4 regions of the Salinivibrio sp. PR5 genome follow, and region 1 is predicted to be linked to each of the others. Evidence: predicted binding sites of a transcription regulator. Region 1 holds the regulator's gene; each other region holds the start of a gene.

Region 1 (3,390 bases):
ACTGCATGGATTTGAGGACGCACATCATTACTACCAGCAATGCAGTGGCCTATCCGTGTTGCCTGCGATCCGCACCCCTTTGACCATCATTCATGCCAAAGACGATCCTTTTATGACCGACGCGGTGATCCCAACCACGCCATTACCGGCCAATATACGCTATCAACTCACTGACCATGGCGGACATGTTGGGTTTGTCACTGGCCGTTGGCGTGCACCGCGTTTATGGTTGGAAGAGGCAGTGCCCGCGTGGATAGCTGAGCAACTCGACACCTGATGCCCCTATTCGTCACGATAAATTGTGACTGAATCGACATAGATACACTGCACCTACGCGCATAATTCGGTAAAATGGGAGCTAATTCACAACCTAAGCACGGAGATGGCGTCCGTGCCATCTAGGTGTCAGCAAAAGGTGATGTAGTATGATGGTTCCATGGCAATCTGTGCCAGCCGAAACCTTGACCAATTTAATTGAGCACTTTGTGTTGCGGGAAGGGACAGATTACGGTGAGCAGGAAGTCAGCTTTGCTGAGAAAGTTGAACAAGTGCGCGAACAATTAAAATCCGGCGATGCCGTGATTGTATACTCTGAGCTGCATGAGACAGTGGATATTCGTCGTCAGCGCGATCTCAGACCGTAACACCGCCTCCCATTGTGGGCTGCGGTGTAAATTCAGACTGATCAATGACAGGGCTCGTCATGTCGGCTAAACACCCAATCATCGCTGTGACCGGTTCATCTGGCGCAGGCACAACCACGACCTCCGAAGCGTTTCGCAAGATGTTCAATATGATGAACATCAAAGCCTCTTGGTTAGAGGGCGATAGCTTTCACCGCTTCACGCGGCCAGAGATGGATGTTGAGATCCGTAAAGCACGTGAACAAGGTCGTCATATTAGCTACTTTGGCCCCACGGCCAACGACTTCCCACGCCTTGAGCAATTTTTTAAAGAATATGGCGAACAAGGCACCGGCAAGTATCGTCGTTATCTACACACCTTTGATGAAGCCGTGCCTTATAATCAAATGCCGGGCACCTTCACTCCCTGGCAAGATCTGCCTGAAAATACCGACGTATTATTTTATGAAGGCTTGCATGGCGGAGTGGTGGATGGTGACGTCAATGTCGCCCAACATGTTGATTTACTGATCGGCATGGTGCCTATCGTTAACTTGGAGTGGATTCAAAAGTTTGTCCGCGATACGCGCGACCGCGGCCATTCCCGCGAGGCCGTTACGGACTCCATTGTGCGTTCCATGGACGATTACTTGCACTATATTACGCCGCAGTTTTCTCGCACGCATATTAACTTCCAACGCGTCCCAACCGTAGATACATCTAACCCGCTGAATGCAAAAGGGATCCCGTCACTCGACGAAAGTTTTGTCGTGATCCGCTTTCGTGGCATGAAGAACGTCGATTTTCCTTATTTACTGCAAATGATCAGTGGCGCCTTTATGTCTCGGCACAACACGCTGGTCGTGCCCGGCGGTAAAATGGGATTTGCGATGGAGCTGATTATTCGCCCCTTGATCCAACAGTTGATTGAGAAAGGCAAGATAGGTTAAGCGCCGTAGCGCACTTAACGTGTATTACTTCTCAGGTCGTGATCTTAGCCACATTTTTGCCGAATTTTTAGGCGGTTGGCTTAGATCAAAATCAAGAAATCCAGATAGAAAAAAGATACACTCTTGTTAACATACAGTGAGCTTGTAGCCTGCGCCAAGACCTCGTATTCTGTGCATTGGACTGATGGGTTTCCATTCAGACAAAGACAGGACGTCGTTGCCGGGCAACACATGCAGAGGAAATAAGTTATATGGTTCCAGGAAAACCTCAAACAGACCCTACACTCGAGTGGTTCCTTTCACATTGTCATATTCACAAGTACCCGTCCAAAAGTACTCTGATCCATGCAGGGGAAAAGGCGGAGACCTTGTACTACATCGTGAAAGGTTCTGTGGCCGTACTAATCAAAGATGAAGAAGGCAAGGAGATGATCCTGTCTTACCTTAACCAAGGTGACTTCATCGGCGAACTTGGTCTGTTCGAAGAGGACCAAGAGCGCACCGCATGGGTACGTGCGAAATCACCTTGCGAAGTGGCAGAAATTTCATTCAAGAAATTCCGCCAGCTGATCCAAGTTAACCCAGACATTTTGATGCGTCTCTCCTCTCAGATGGCGCGTCGCCTGCAAGTGACCAGCCAGAAAGTGGGAGACCTTGCCTTCCTGGACGTGACCGGCCGCATTGCACAAACCCTACTGAACTTGGCGAAGCAACCTGACGCCATGACTCACCCTGACGGCATGCAAATCAAGATCACGCGTCAGGAAATCGGTCAAATTGTTGGCTGTTCGCGTGAGACGGTTGGGCGTATCCTTAAAATGCTGGAAGAGCAGAATCTTATCTCAGCTCACGGTAAAACCATTGTGGTTTACGGCACACGCTAATCCTCGCGTGTTGCGATAAAACCGGCGCTTTTGCGTCGGTTTTTTATTTTTATTGACTGGAAACTCATTACCTAAGTTCTACACTTCAAAAACGACCCATCTAACAACTGATTAACAGGATGTCGTTTATGAGAAGCTTACGTCACACCCTTGCTGCATTGCTACTCGCGGCGGTTTCTTCAACTGCTGCGGCGAATATCACCATTGTCCACCCAGAACCACGGGCTGGCTCTGCCCTCGATTTATACGCTATCGACTTGATTGAGTTTTTAGCGGAAAAATCGGGTAAGTCTGTCACGTTACAGCCCTTTCAAGGCCAAATTGGCTCTCAGTCTCGTAAAGTAGAAATGCTGAAACAAGGACGACTGACGGTAGATTGGCTCGGGGCCGACCGTACCCTTGAGTCAGAATTACTTCCCATCCGTTATCCAGTTTTTCGGGGTCTATTAGGCCATCGCTTGTTCATTACCAATCAAGCCACCGAACCCAAGCTTGCACAAATCAGTGACCAAGCAGGGCTCAATAATCTGACCATGATCCAAGGGCAAGGCTGGGCGGATGTGAAGGTCTTGCAGTCGGCGGGATTTCGGGTTCGAGAAATATCAAGCTTTGAGAATATCTTTAAAGCCGTCGATACCGGACGGGCTGACCTCTTCCCGCGTGCTTTGATTGAGCCTTTTAGCGAGCTGGCAGAGCGACCTCAATATGCAAATCTGTTGGTCGATCCGCACTTAATGCTGATCTATCGCTTCCCGATGTTCTTGTTTGTATCGCCCCAAAACCCAGAGGTGGCGACCATGCTCAATGATGCCTTTGCGGCCGCCTATCAAGACGGATCCTTCATCGAATTTTTTGAGAATGCGCCTCTGGTAAAAGAGACCTTTGAGAAAGCCAATATTGGTGAGCGCACCTTTATTCGCGTCGACAACCCAC
Region 2 (3,390 bases), on a different contig from region 1:
ACTTGGCATTCTTTTTCTACACTCAAGCGTACCTGCTTGGCGTGTATCTCGGCTTCTAAAGGCGATAGATCGGTGCGCAGCATGACAAAATGTTCATCACTGGTTCTGGCTAAATAAGCTTGTGGAGGCAATAGATTTTGTAAGCGTTTGGCGATGGTAGTTAATACGTCATCGTGAATGCGGTAGCCATGAAGATCATTGATTTCCTTAATATTATCAATGTCGATACAAATCAGCGACAGCGTACGCGTTGCCGAGAGCGTCTTATTAATGGTGTGCTGAATGTGATTAAGCAGTGCATGGCGATTTGGCAGATAGGTGAGGGGATCATGATTAGCAATAAAATGTAGCTGATTTTCAACGTCTTTGCGTTGAGCGATTTCATTTTGCAGTCGAGCAATGGTCGCTTGTTCAGCTTTTCTCGCCATCAAATTGATTTCAATTAAATACAAGGCGATACCTACTAAGATCGTGACGACCAACCCAGAGATGTAAATGAGCATTGGCAAAGATAAAAAGTGTTCCGATTCAGGGCTGTTCCACAATGTGACGACAAACTCGGGGCTAGCGCCGGTTAGCGTGAGCCCAACTTGTCCTGTTGCCGCTCCATTAGGTGGTACGTCCCCGAATACGGCGCGCCCATCACTTGTAGCGTAGAGCGTCAGCTTCTGAAATGTATCGAGATAATCAGATGCTAGGTGGCTGATATGTTCTGCAATATCGAGAGTACCACCGAGATAGTAGTCAGGCGTATTCCGATTTTGCGTATAGATAGGGTGCGCAATATGCCAGTTATGAAGCGACTCTACATCCATATGAGAAAGCTGAGAGTTATCGTCTCCTAAAACGTCAAACGGGAATTGCTCGGGCTTTTCTGCATCACTTTGGGGGTAATGCCAACGAATTGTCCGATCAGACTCAGCCCAGAACAAGGCTTGAAAGTGAACGTCATTCCCCTGATGGGCTAGCACTAATGCTTGCCATGTCGAGTACGTCGAGGGAATGTTTTTTTCTATCTCGCTGGCAAGCACACTGAGTTCATTAAGGTGAGCATTCATGTGACGCGTTAACGCGTCAGCAAAGGATTTTGCTTCGACGCTTAATAGCTGCTCGGTGCGCAGTCGTTGTTGTTCTTGTGCGGTATTAAATAAGGAAAAAGTGGCAATCAGGATAGCAAAGCAGATCATCGCAATCACGAGTATAGCGCGGCCGCGAGGTCGAAATGGGCGCTTCGCAATGGAGAGACGGTCATCGATGTTTAGTGTCGTTCTCTGTAAGGGCATGGTCGTGAGAGCTATATCATGATGGCTTCAAGTGTATGTGACACGAGTGACTCAAGTCGTATCAATAGTGAGACAAATCTGAGACTCCCTCTTTGATAGAGGATAGATAAAGCGTAGCAGCTGTTAAGAGGCCTGCGTGAGGGCACATCAAGAACCAGAGTAAACTTGTACAAATAAAAAATATTGTACAAAAGTGATCCTTCGCCTACATTGAGTTGTACAACAAAATATAAATGTACAACTCTGCGGTCCATGCCGCTTAATAAGAAGAGGTGAAGCATGTCGTTTCCAGTTGGTGTTAGCGCATGTGTGATTGGTGAAAAGGTGCGCTTTGATAGCGGCCATAAACGCAGTCCGTTTGTGACCAAAGAGCTCGCTCCCTATGTCAACTTTGTCCCTGTGTGTCCGGAAGTCGCAATCGGCCTACCGGTGCCAAGGCCGACGATTCGTTTATTAGACAAGGGTAATGTGGGCGACATTCGTTTGGTTGAGACCAAAGACGCCAGCAAAGATCATACTGAAAAAATGGTGGCCTTTAGTGAACGAAAAGCGGATGAATTGGCCCATAAAGCACTACGTGGCTATATCGTTTGTGCCAAGTCGCCCACTTGTGGCATGGAGCGTGTCAAAGTCTATCGGGAAAATGGCTACACCTCTGATATCTCTGGGGTAGGGCTGTATACCCAAGCATTAATGGAACGTATGCCGTGGCTGCCGATTGAAGAAGATGGCCGATTGAATGATCCCATCCTGCGTGAGAATTTTGTGTTCCGGTTATTTGCGTTAGACGATTTATATCGCAGTGTCGAAAGTGGCGTGACAAGAAAAGCACTGGTTGAATTTCACTCGCGGTACAAATTAGTGTTGATGGCGCACTCGCCTGAGCGTTACCGAGAATTGGGCCGTTTTATGGCGAACATCGCGGAGTACGATATTGATGATTTCTTCCACCAGTATCGCACGCAGTTTATGCAGTCGTTGGCTATCCGTGCGACGCGGAAAAAGCACACCAATGTGCTGATGCACCTGCAAGGCTATTTTAAGAACAACTTAGACAAGAGCCAAAAAGCAGAGCTGACTCACCTTATTCATGCTTACCGTCAAGGCACGATGCCGCTGTTAGCGCCGTTGACCCTCATTGCTCACCATTTGCACAACCACCCAGATGATTACCTTGCTAGTCAAGCGTATCTGAAGCCGTATCCAGATGCCTTAAGGTTACGTTATGGACTCTAATCCCGAAAGCACGCTGACGATCAGCCAAGTCGCTGATCGTACCGGCGTTAATCCAGTGACATTGCGCGCATGGCAACGCCGTTATGGCTTGCTGTCTCCGGCTAGAACACCGAAAGGTCATCGTCTTTACAGTGATGAAGACGTCGCCATGATTGGCCGGATATTACGCTGGCTCGACAAAGGTGTCCCGATCAGCAAAGTGAAACCGTTACTGTCGCAAACCGAGACCCAAATAGATAGCGAAGATGACACGTTAGCCCGTGAGCTGATGAAGTTGATTCATGACTTATCACTGAAAAAACTCGGCCAGCACGTTGAAACCTTATTAAAAGAATATCCGTTTTATTGGCTCATCGAACACGTCTTTACGCCGCTTGATACGTGGTTGGATGAGGAGCAAAGTGCCATCAGTTCTCTGCAGAAAGATATGTGGCGCAGTACGGTGATCGAAAAATGCCAAGCGGCAATGCTGGCGAACGCAAAACGCAACAGTAAGTTCCCTTGTTGGTTAGTGACACTTACTGACACAGAAGATTATCAGCGCACTATGATGGCAATGCGTCTGAATGAGAAAGGTTACAACGTCACTATCTTGCGTGAGCCACATTCCCAACTTGGCCTTATCCTCGAAGTGATGCGAGAGCAAAAGATCCCCACGCTCGCAGTGATGGCTGCGCACCGTCTCGATCGTTCCCAGCTTAATCAGCTACGGCAGTGTTACGCACAATCTGACATTCACATTGTGAGCCAGCCATTTATTTGCTCCGTACATGGAGACGAGCTAAAAGAACTCAAGGAGAACAATCCGTTATGCATTTAGTTTGGTTTCGACGCGATCTGCGCTGCCTTGACAATCGTGCACTGCATGCAG
Region 3 (3,390 bases), on a different contig from region 1:
GTTTGATTTGGACATCAAAGATAGCGTCAGTGTTTAGCGTGATGTCTAGATGGGTTTTTACCCAATCAGCAAGACGCTGCTTATTGCGCTTTTTCACTGCCATAAAGGCTTTTTGGAACGCTTTGTCATCAGCATACTGGGCAATTTGCTCCAGTTGCTCGAGATGAGCTGGCCATTGATCACCAATTTTTTCACTGATCAGCGCGGAAAGATCCGGGTTACAGAACTTCAACCAACGACGTGGCGTGATCCCGTTGGTCACGTTTTGGATACGGCCCGGATAAAGCGCATCAAACTCAGGGAAGAGATCGCGTTTTACCAACTCAGAGTGCAACGCCGCCACGCCATTAACTGCGTACGAGCCAATCACACAGAGGTTGGCCATGCGCACCATACGCTCGCCCTGATCGTCAATCACAGACAGCACTTGCTGTTTGCGGACATCGCCCGGCCATTTCGCGGCAACGTCTTGCAAGAAGCGGTGGTTGATTTCAAAAATGATTTCCATATGACGCGGCAGCAAGTTCGCCATTAACGACTCGCTCCACGTCTCCAGCGCTTCTGGAAGCAAGGTATGGTTGGTGTAAGCAAACGTCTGGCTGGAGATAGACCAAGCGTCATCCCAGCTCAAGTGGTGCTCATCCAACAGCACTCGCATCAGCTCAGGAATGGCGATAGTCGGGTGAGTATCATTCAACTGAATGGTTTCATAATCTGGAAGGGCAGCCAGTGGGTGGCCAGCATCTAAATGGCGACGAAGAATATCCCCAACAGAGGCCGCACTGTGGAAGTATTGCTGCATCAAACGCAACGTTTTACCCGCATCATGATTATCGTTCGGGTAAAGCACTTTGGTCAGGTTGCCTGCATCAATTGCGGCTTGTTGCGCACGGGTATAGTCACCATCATTGAAGGCATCAAGCGCAAATGGCGTCAGTGCTCGACCTTCCCATAAGCGAAGTGGATAGACCGTATTGCTTTGATAGCCCACGATAGGCAGATCCCAAGGCATCGCTTGAATATGGAGGCTAGGGACCCATTCGCGGCGTGTATGACCGTTTTCTTCAATCACCGCCACATGGCCATAAAAGCCAACCGTTTGGGCAAGGTCAGGACGAACGACTTCCCACGGATAGCCTTCTGGCTCACGCCATGCATCCGGTGCTTCTTGTTGGGCGCCATCTTTGAAGGATTGACGGAACAGACCATATTCATAGTGCAAGCCATAGCCGACCGCTGGATACTGTTGGGCTGCGAGCGAGTCCATAAAACACGCGGCCAAGCGGCCCAAACCACCATTACCCAGCGAAGGATCACGCTCTTGCTCAAGCAAATCGGTCAGGCCAAACCCAAACTCGCTGACCACAGCCGCAATTTCATCGTAAAGCCCCATGCTGATCAGGTTGTTGCCCGTTAAGCGGCCAATCAAAAACTCCAAGGATAAGTAGTTCACACTCTTCGCTTGTTTGATGGCTAAATCGTTTTCTGTTGCAACCAAGTCACTGGTAGTGTGTTCGGCCAGCGCGCGGCCTAAGGCGAGATACCAATCGCGCATCTCAGCGGTTTCGGGGGTGCGACCAAGCTGCGTCAAATGCTGGGTCATACTGGCTTTAAAAGCGCTTTTATCAAATACGTGTTGCTGTTTAGGCGTCATGTCATCGCTCTCGTAATGGAAGAAAATCTCGATGACAGTCATCCTGCCCAAGCCTGTCGATGCAAACATCCTCCCGAGACAGGAGGAGGAAAGGAGGAGTTGTCAGGGCGTAGAGAGCCATATCACAAGCTGTGAGTGAGCTCGCTCTCATCAATGGAGGAATTTCGTGACATTGAGGTGATAAAAATCACAATTTGAGGGAACACTGACCAAAATACGGCTGTGAAAAAAGAACAATCCCTTTTGTTAATTTTGTGCGCTAACGCAAATTGTGGGGGCATTCATCGTCTCTGGCGTGTAACGCCTTCCATATACTGTATCCGAACCAATAAAATTAGTGACTTTAATCACAATTGAAAGGCGTAGCTGCACCAAAATAGAGCAACTGCACCATTATCAGCGCTGGATCATAGTTTGTGACAGACCAGTTACATACACTTGCGTACAAGGATAAACGCGGCAAAGCCGCACTCGCTGTAAAGGACCTTCTCGCTATGTGGATCCCGTCAAAACTTACCCGTCCCGGCCGTCTCTACAATGCCATCTTGCGCCCGCGCGTATTGGATATCCTCCAACAAGCGCCGCATTACAAATTGGTATTGTTCCGCTCGCCGGCAGGTTACGGCAAAACCACCATGGCCGCGCAATGGCTCTCCGATCAAACCCATGTCGGCTGGTTCAGCATTGATGACAGCGACAACGACAGCTTCCGCTTTATCAACTACTTGTTGCAAGCATTAAATAAAGCGACCCATGATGGGTGCCCCAATACCGTTAAACTGGCAGAAAAGCGTCAATTTTCATCCCTGCGTGCGCTGCTCTCCGATGTTTTCGCTGAGCTGGCTGGGTTACAGTCCACCTGTTATCTGGTATTGGATGACTACCAATTGATCGACAATGAAGACATCCATGAAGCAATGCGCTTTTTTATTAAGCACATGCCCGATAGCCTGACTTTGGTGGTGACCTCGCGCGCGAATCCGCCGCTAGGGACAGCAAATTTGCGGGTTCGCGACCTAATGATCGAGATCGGCAATGAACTGCTTGCGTTCGATAATGAAGAGACCACCCGCTTTTTTAATCAACGTGTCGCCGATGGTGTCGACGAAACCACCGCGAGCACCCTCTGTGCCTACGTCGAAGGCTGGCCATCCGCCCTACAATTAATTGCGATTCAGGCTCAGCATCAAAAACGGACCCTGATGCAAAGTGCCGCCTCATGCGCCAGTTTTAACCATGCCCACCTGTGGGATTATTTAGTCGAAGAAGTGTTTGATCTGCTGGACAGTGAAACCCGTCAGTTTTTAATGCAAGTTTCCGTACTGGAAATGTTTAATGACGAGCTGGTCTTTGCGCTTACCGAGCGCGAAGACGCGCTCGGCATGCTCGAATCGCTCAACCGCTACGGCTTATTCATCTATCCGTTGGAAGGAGACAATAACTGGTTCCGCTTCCACCATTTATTCGCAGAGTTTCTCGCCCATGAGCGTCAAGCACGGATCCCTCAACAGCAACAACACTTAAACCGGCAGGCAGCATTGGCTTGGCTAAAGCTGAATACACCTCATCAAGCATTGCGCCACGCCCGCTACGCCGAAGACGATACCTTGATGGCCGATATCCTCAATCAGCACGGTTGGCGTATGTTTAATCGTGGTGAGCTCTCGACCCTCGAAGCGGCTATCGGCCAAATCAGCAATCAGTTGCTATTCACCTACCCTAACTTAGGTCTGCTA
Region 4 (3,390 bases), on a different contig from region 1:
ATTGCTCGAGGCTTCAGAAAGAAAATAGAGTAAACGCTGACCGAGCTCCTTCACGTCAGCAGCCCGTGCCTTAAGATAGGGATCATCCATGGCCGCAAAACGGGATGAAAAGGTTTCCACCGTTTGTCGGACCGACCACGCGGCTTCGTCGCCCTGTTGGATACGTAGGGTCATATCCTCGCGCAGCATAGGATCGTTGAGCAAATGGACAAACAAATCAAAGATCGCCAGCGCCTCTTTTTGTAGCTCCTTATCAAAGCGTTTTCTAAGGCGACGAAACTCCACTGACGCATCATCTAATGCGGCATCTAAACGATCGAGCTCTTTTTGAACATGCAAACAGCTAGCCGGTGCAATGTCCTCTAACCGTGGCTGAGAATCGTCACACCATGCATGCGCAATCCCTACCCCGGGTGATGCAGGAACCCCTTCCAACAACACGGGTGACTGTGACGCATTCAGCCATCCACCTTGTGCATTGGCATGGGCAAACACCACTGCCAGTTGCGCGGCAAGGGTGACAAGAAACGACTCTTCACTTTCGTCAAATTGACGCGGCTGGTGTTGCTGAACCACAAGTACGCCCAGTACCGTTTTGCGATAAATAATGGGCGTACCTAGAAAAGACTGGAAGGCATCTTCCCCTGTAGCCGGGAAAGGTTTAAACGCGGGATGCTCGCGCGCATGGGCCAGATTGATCGGCTCTGCGCGCTCGCCAACTAATCCTACCAAGCCTTCACCAAAAGACAGTGAAACTTGCGCGGCAGGATCCAAGCCTTGGGTGGCCATCAGATCAAAGCTGGCTTGCTCGGGATTGGCAAGATACACAGAGCAACACTCGGTATGCATCGCAACACAGGTTTGCTGCACTAGGGTTTGCAGCGCCTGATGAAGATCCGCCGATGCGGCTACGCTCTGAACAATATTTCTAAGCTGTGTCAGCACCGGCTTCCTCCTTAAACGTTACCCTCGCTTGTTCCGACGTCGAGGCTTACGCTCCTTAAAAGGCATTGCTAACGGCGCAAACTCTTTCATTGCGCGGCGGTATACTTCGCGTTTGAAAGACACAACCTGACGTACCGGATACCAATAACTGACCCAACGCCAGCCATCAAATTCCGGGGTTCCCCCGCGGGACACATTCACTTTCGACTCATCGCATTCCAGCTTCAACAAAAACCATTTTTGTTTTTGCCCAATACAGACTGGCTTGGAGTCCCAACGTACCAAACGTTTCGGGAGCTTATACCGTAGCCAATGACGGCTAGTACCCAAGATGCGGACATCTTTTTTGGTCAGCCCCACTTCTTCGTAAAGCTCACGGAACATGGCTTGTTCGGGACTTTCCCCATCATCAATCCCGCCTTGCGGGAACTGCCATGAATGCTGACCATATCGACGAGCCCAGAGAACCTGACCGTGGCCGTTACATATTACTATCCCCACATTGGGACGATAGCCATCGCCATCAATCACTGGACGACCTCAATGATAAATCTCTACTGAGTCTGATTTTTTCACAAAAAGCCGCTAAGGGTAAACAAACATTGTGGATTAACCCGTGTTTTTGCGCACTCGTCGTCATCTGAGGATAACTTAGGGCCTAACAGGAAGTTATAAACATAGCAATGAGAGTTTGCGCACATTTATTCACGCTTTCTGTGGATAGATTTGTGAAGAAGCAACGAAAAAGTCTAAAACGTCATCAACTCAAGATCATAAAATCTGATTTATAATTAAACAAAAAACAAAATAAACCTTTAAAATCATATTTTTGGCAAGATAAAAACCAGAAAAGATCCTTGTGTCGATCTTTCGATCATCCTTTGCACACAGATCGCTCAAAGATCCATCAGTTAGTAAATTATCCACATCGTTAGCGCAAAAATCCAACAATATCGTGGATTACACACTTAACACTGGCAAAAAGGGTACTGTATATATGATCATGGTCGCGAATCTTATACGCAACACTTATCTTTCTGTGGATAACTAAATCGCCGCCAGATAGATCTTCACTATGAGGATCCTTGCGCCTTGCTCGACGCTTAACGATAATGCAGGCATCTTGTGCCAAACATTATCCGTTGCCGAAAAGCTATCCGTATGCAGTCACCACAGTCCGAATCAGAACTCATGCAGCGTGCCGCTGATTTAGCCGGTTTCACGCTAGGGGAAATCAGCCAAGAGCATGGGATCGTCTGTCCGGCCGATCTGAGCCGAGAAAAAGGCTGGGTAGGCATGTTGCTAGAAACCTGCTTGGGCGCGACGGCAGGAAGTAAACCCGAGCAAGACTTTGCTCATTTAGGGATTGAGCTAAAAACGATCCCCGTAAACGCGCATGGCAAACCACTCGAAACCACCTTTGTATGTGTTGCGCCTTTGACGGGTATTAGTGGTGTACAGTGGGAGCACAGCCATGTTCGACACAAACTCTCCCGTGTCCTTTGGGTTCCCGTTGAAGGAGAACGCACCATCCCACTCGCAGAGCGACGCATTGGCACTCCCCTGCTTTGGTCACCCAGTCGAGAAGAAGACGCGCAGCTGCGTGCCGATTGGGAAGAGCTGATGGATTTGATTGCCTTAGGACGGGTGAATGATATTACCGCGCGTCACGGCCAGTATTTACAGCTGCGCCCTAAAGCCGCTAACAGCCATGCACTTACCGATGCGTTTGGGGCAAAGGGCGAACCGATCAAAACCCTACCGCGTGGCTTTTATCTGCGCACCCAGTTCACCCATCATATTCTAAGCCGATTTTTCGTCATCTGACCGAACGGCTTAAAAGCGTATCGGCATATCCTCTTTGCAGGGCGGTTGATCACCGGTGGCAAACTCGTCGTAGGGGTCGAACAAGCGCAACACACCTTGTTCAATCCCCAGCGCCTTTAAGCGGTCTCCCACTTGACCCACATTATCAAACTGCATCACTTCACCAGTAGCATCGTCACGCAAAGGTTCGAGGTGGTGTTTCACCTCCACTTCAACGGAATATTTCGCACCACCGGCGTGGGCCATCACATAACACTGGGGGCAAGAGCGCGGGTCGGCGCGCATCCATGCCTTAAGTTGTCCATAGTTCATGATGCTCTCCTCATTATGATCTTTATCAGTTAAGAGCAGGATCTGAGAAACTGTCAAGCAAGGCACACAATGCTTTTGCTTAGCAATAAAATTCTCTACTATGGAATGCCATAGGTCGATTGCAGACAAGGAGACAGGATGCAATACCACCGCCTGCCCCATTCCACCTTAGATGTCAGTAAAGTGTGCTTGGGCACCATGACCTTCGGTGAGCAAAACACCGAAGCCGATGCTCATGCGCAATTGGATTTTGCCTTCGAGCGCGGCGTTAATTTTATCGATACCGCCGAAATGTATCCGGTTCCG

The links. The regulator CRP, encoded in region 1, controls carbon source genes, mostly activating them, when cyclic AMP is high. The targets are predictions, from matches to a motif close to TGTGANNNNNNTCACA.
Region 2: BZG82_RS10430 (YbgA family protein) is a predicted target of CRP. The motif match lies at 1,287-1,302, and genes of this name have one in related genera.
Region 3: BZG82_RS05320 (glycogen/starch/alpha-glucan phosphorylase) is a predicted target of CRP. The motif match lies at 1,789-1,804, and genes of this name have one in related genera.
Region 4: rppH (RNA pyrophosphohydrolase) is a predicted target of CRP. The motif match lies at 1,630-1,645, and genes of this name have one in related genera.

Annotation. Positions count from the first base shown of each region.
Region 1 covers NZ_MUFK01000005.1:78,904-82,293, forward strand. The annotation lists gene BZG82_RS03545 (hydrolase) at 1-277, shown strand, start outside; gene BZG82_RS03550 (YheU family protein) at 426-644, shown strand; gene BZG82_RS03555 (phosphoribulokinase) at 704-1,573, shown strand; gene crp (cAMP-activated global transcriptional regulator CRP) at 1,825-2,457, shown strand; gene BZG82_RS03565 (hypothetical protein) at 2,586-3,390, shown strand, end outside.
Region 2 covers NZ_MUFK01000026.1:52,198-55,587, forward strand. The annotation lists gene BZG82_RS10425 (putative bifunctional diguanylate cyclase/phosphodiesterase) at 1-1,283, opposite strand, end outside; gene BZG82_RS10430 (YbgA family protein) at 1,563-2,519, shown strand; gene BZG82_RS10435 (MerR family transcriptional regulator) at 2,509-3,339, shown strand; gene phrB (deoxyribodipyrimidine photo-lyase) at 3,330-3,390, shown strand, end outside.
Region 3 covers NZ_MUFK01000008.1:68,586-71,975, forward strand. The annotation lists gene BZG82_RS05320 (glycogen/starch/alpha-glucan phosphorylase) at 1-1,654, opposite strand, end outside; gene malT (HTH-type transcriptional regulator MalT) at 2,149-3,390, shown strand, end outside.
Region 4 covers NZ_MUFK01000013.1:43,397-46,786, forward strand. The annotation lists gene ptsP (phosphoenolpyruvate--protein phosphotransferase) at 1-945, opposite strand, end outside; gene rppH (RNA pyrophosphohydrolase) at 964-1,476, opposite strand; gene mutH (DNA mismatch repair endonuclease MutH) at 2,107-2,772, shown strand; gene BZG82_RS07095 (DUF6482 family protein) at 2,782-3,084, opposite strand; gene BZG82_RS07100 (NADP(H)-dependent aldo-keto reductase) at 3,223-3,390, shown strand, end outside.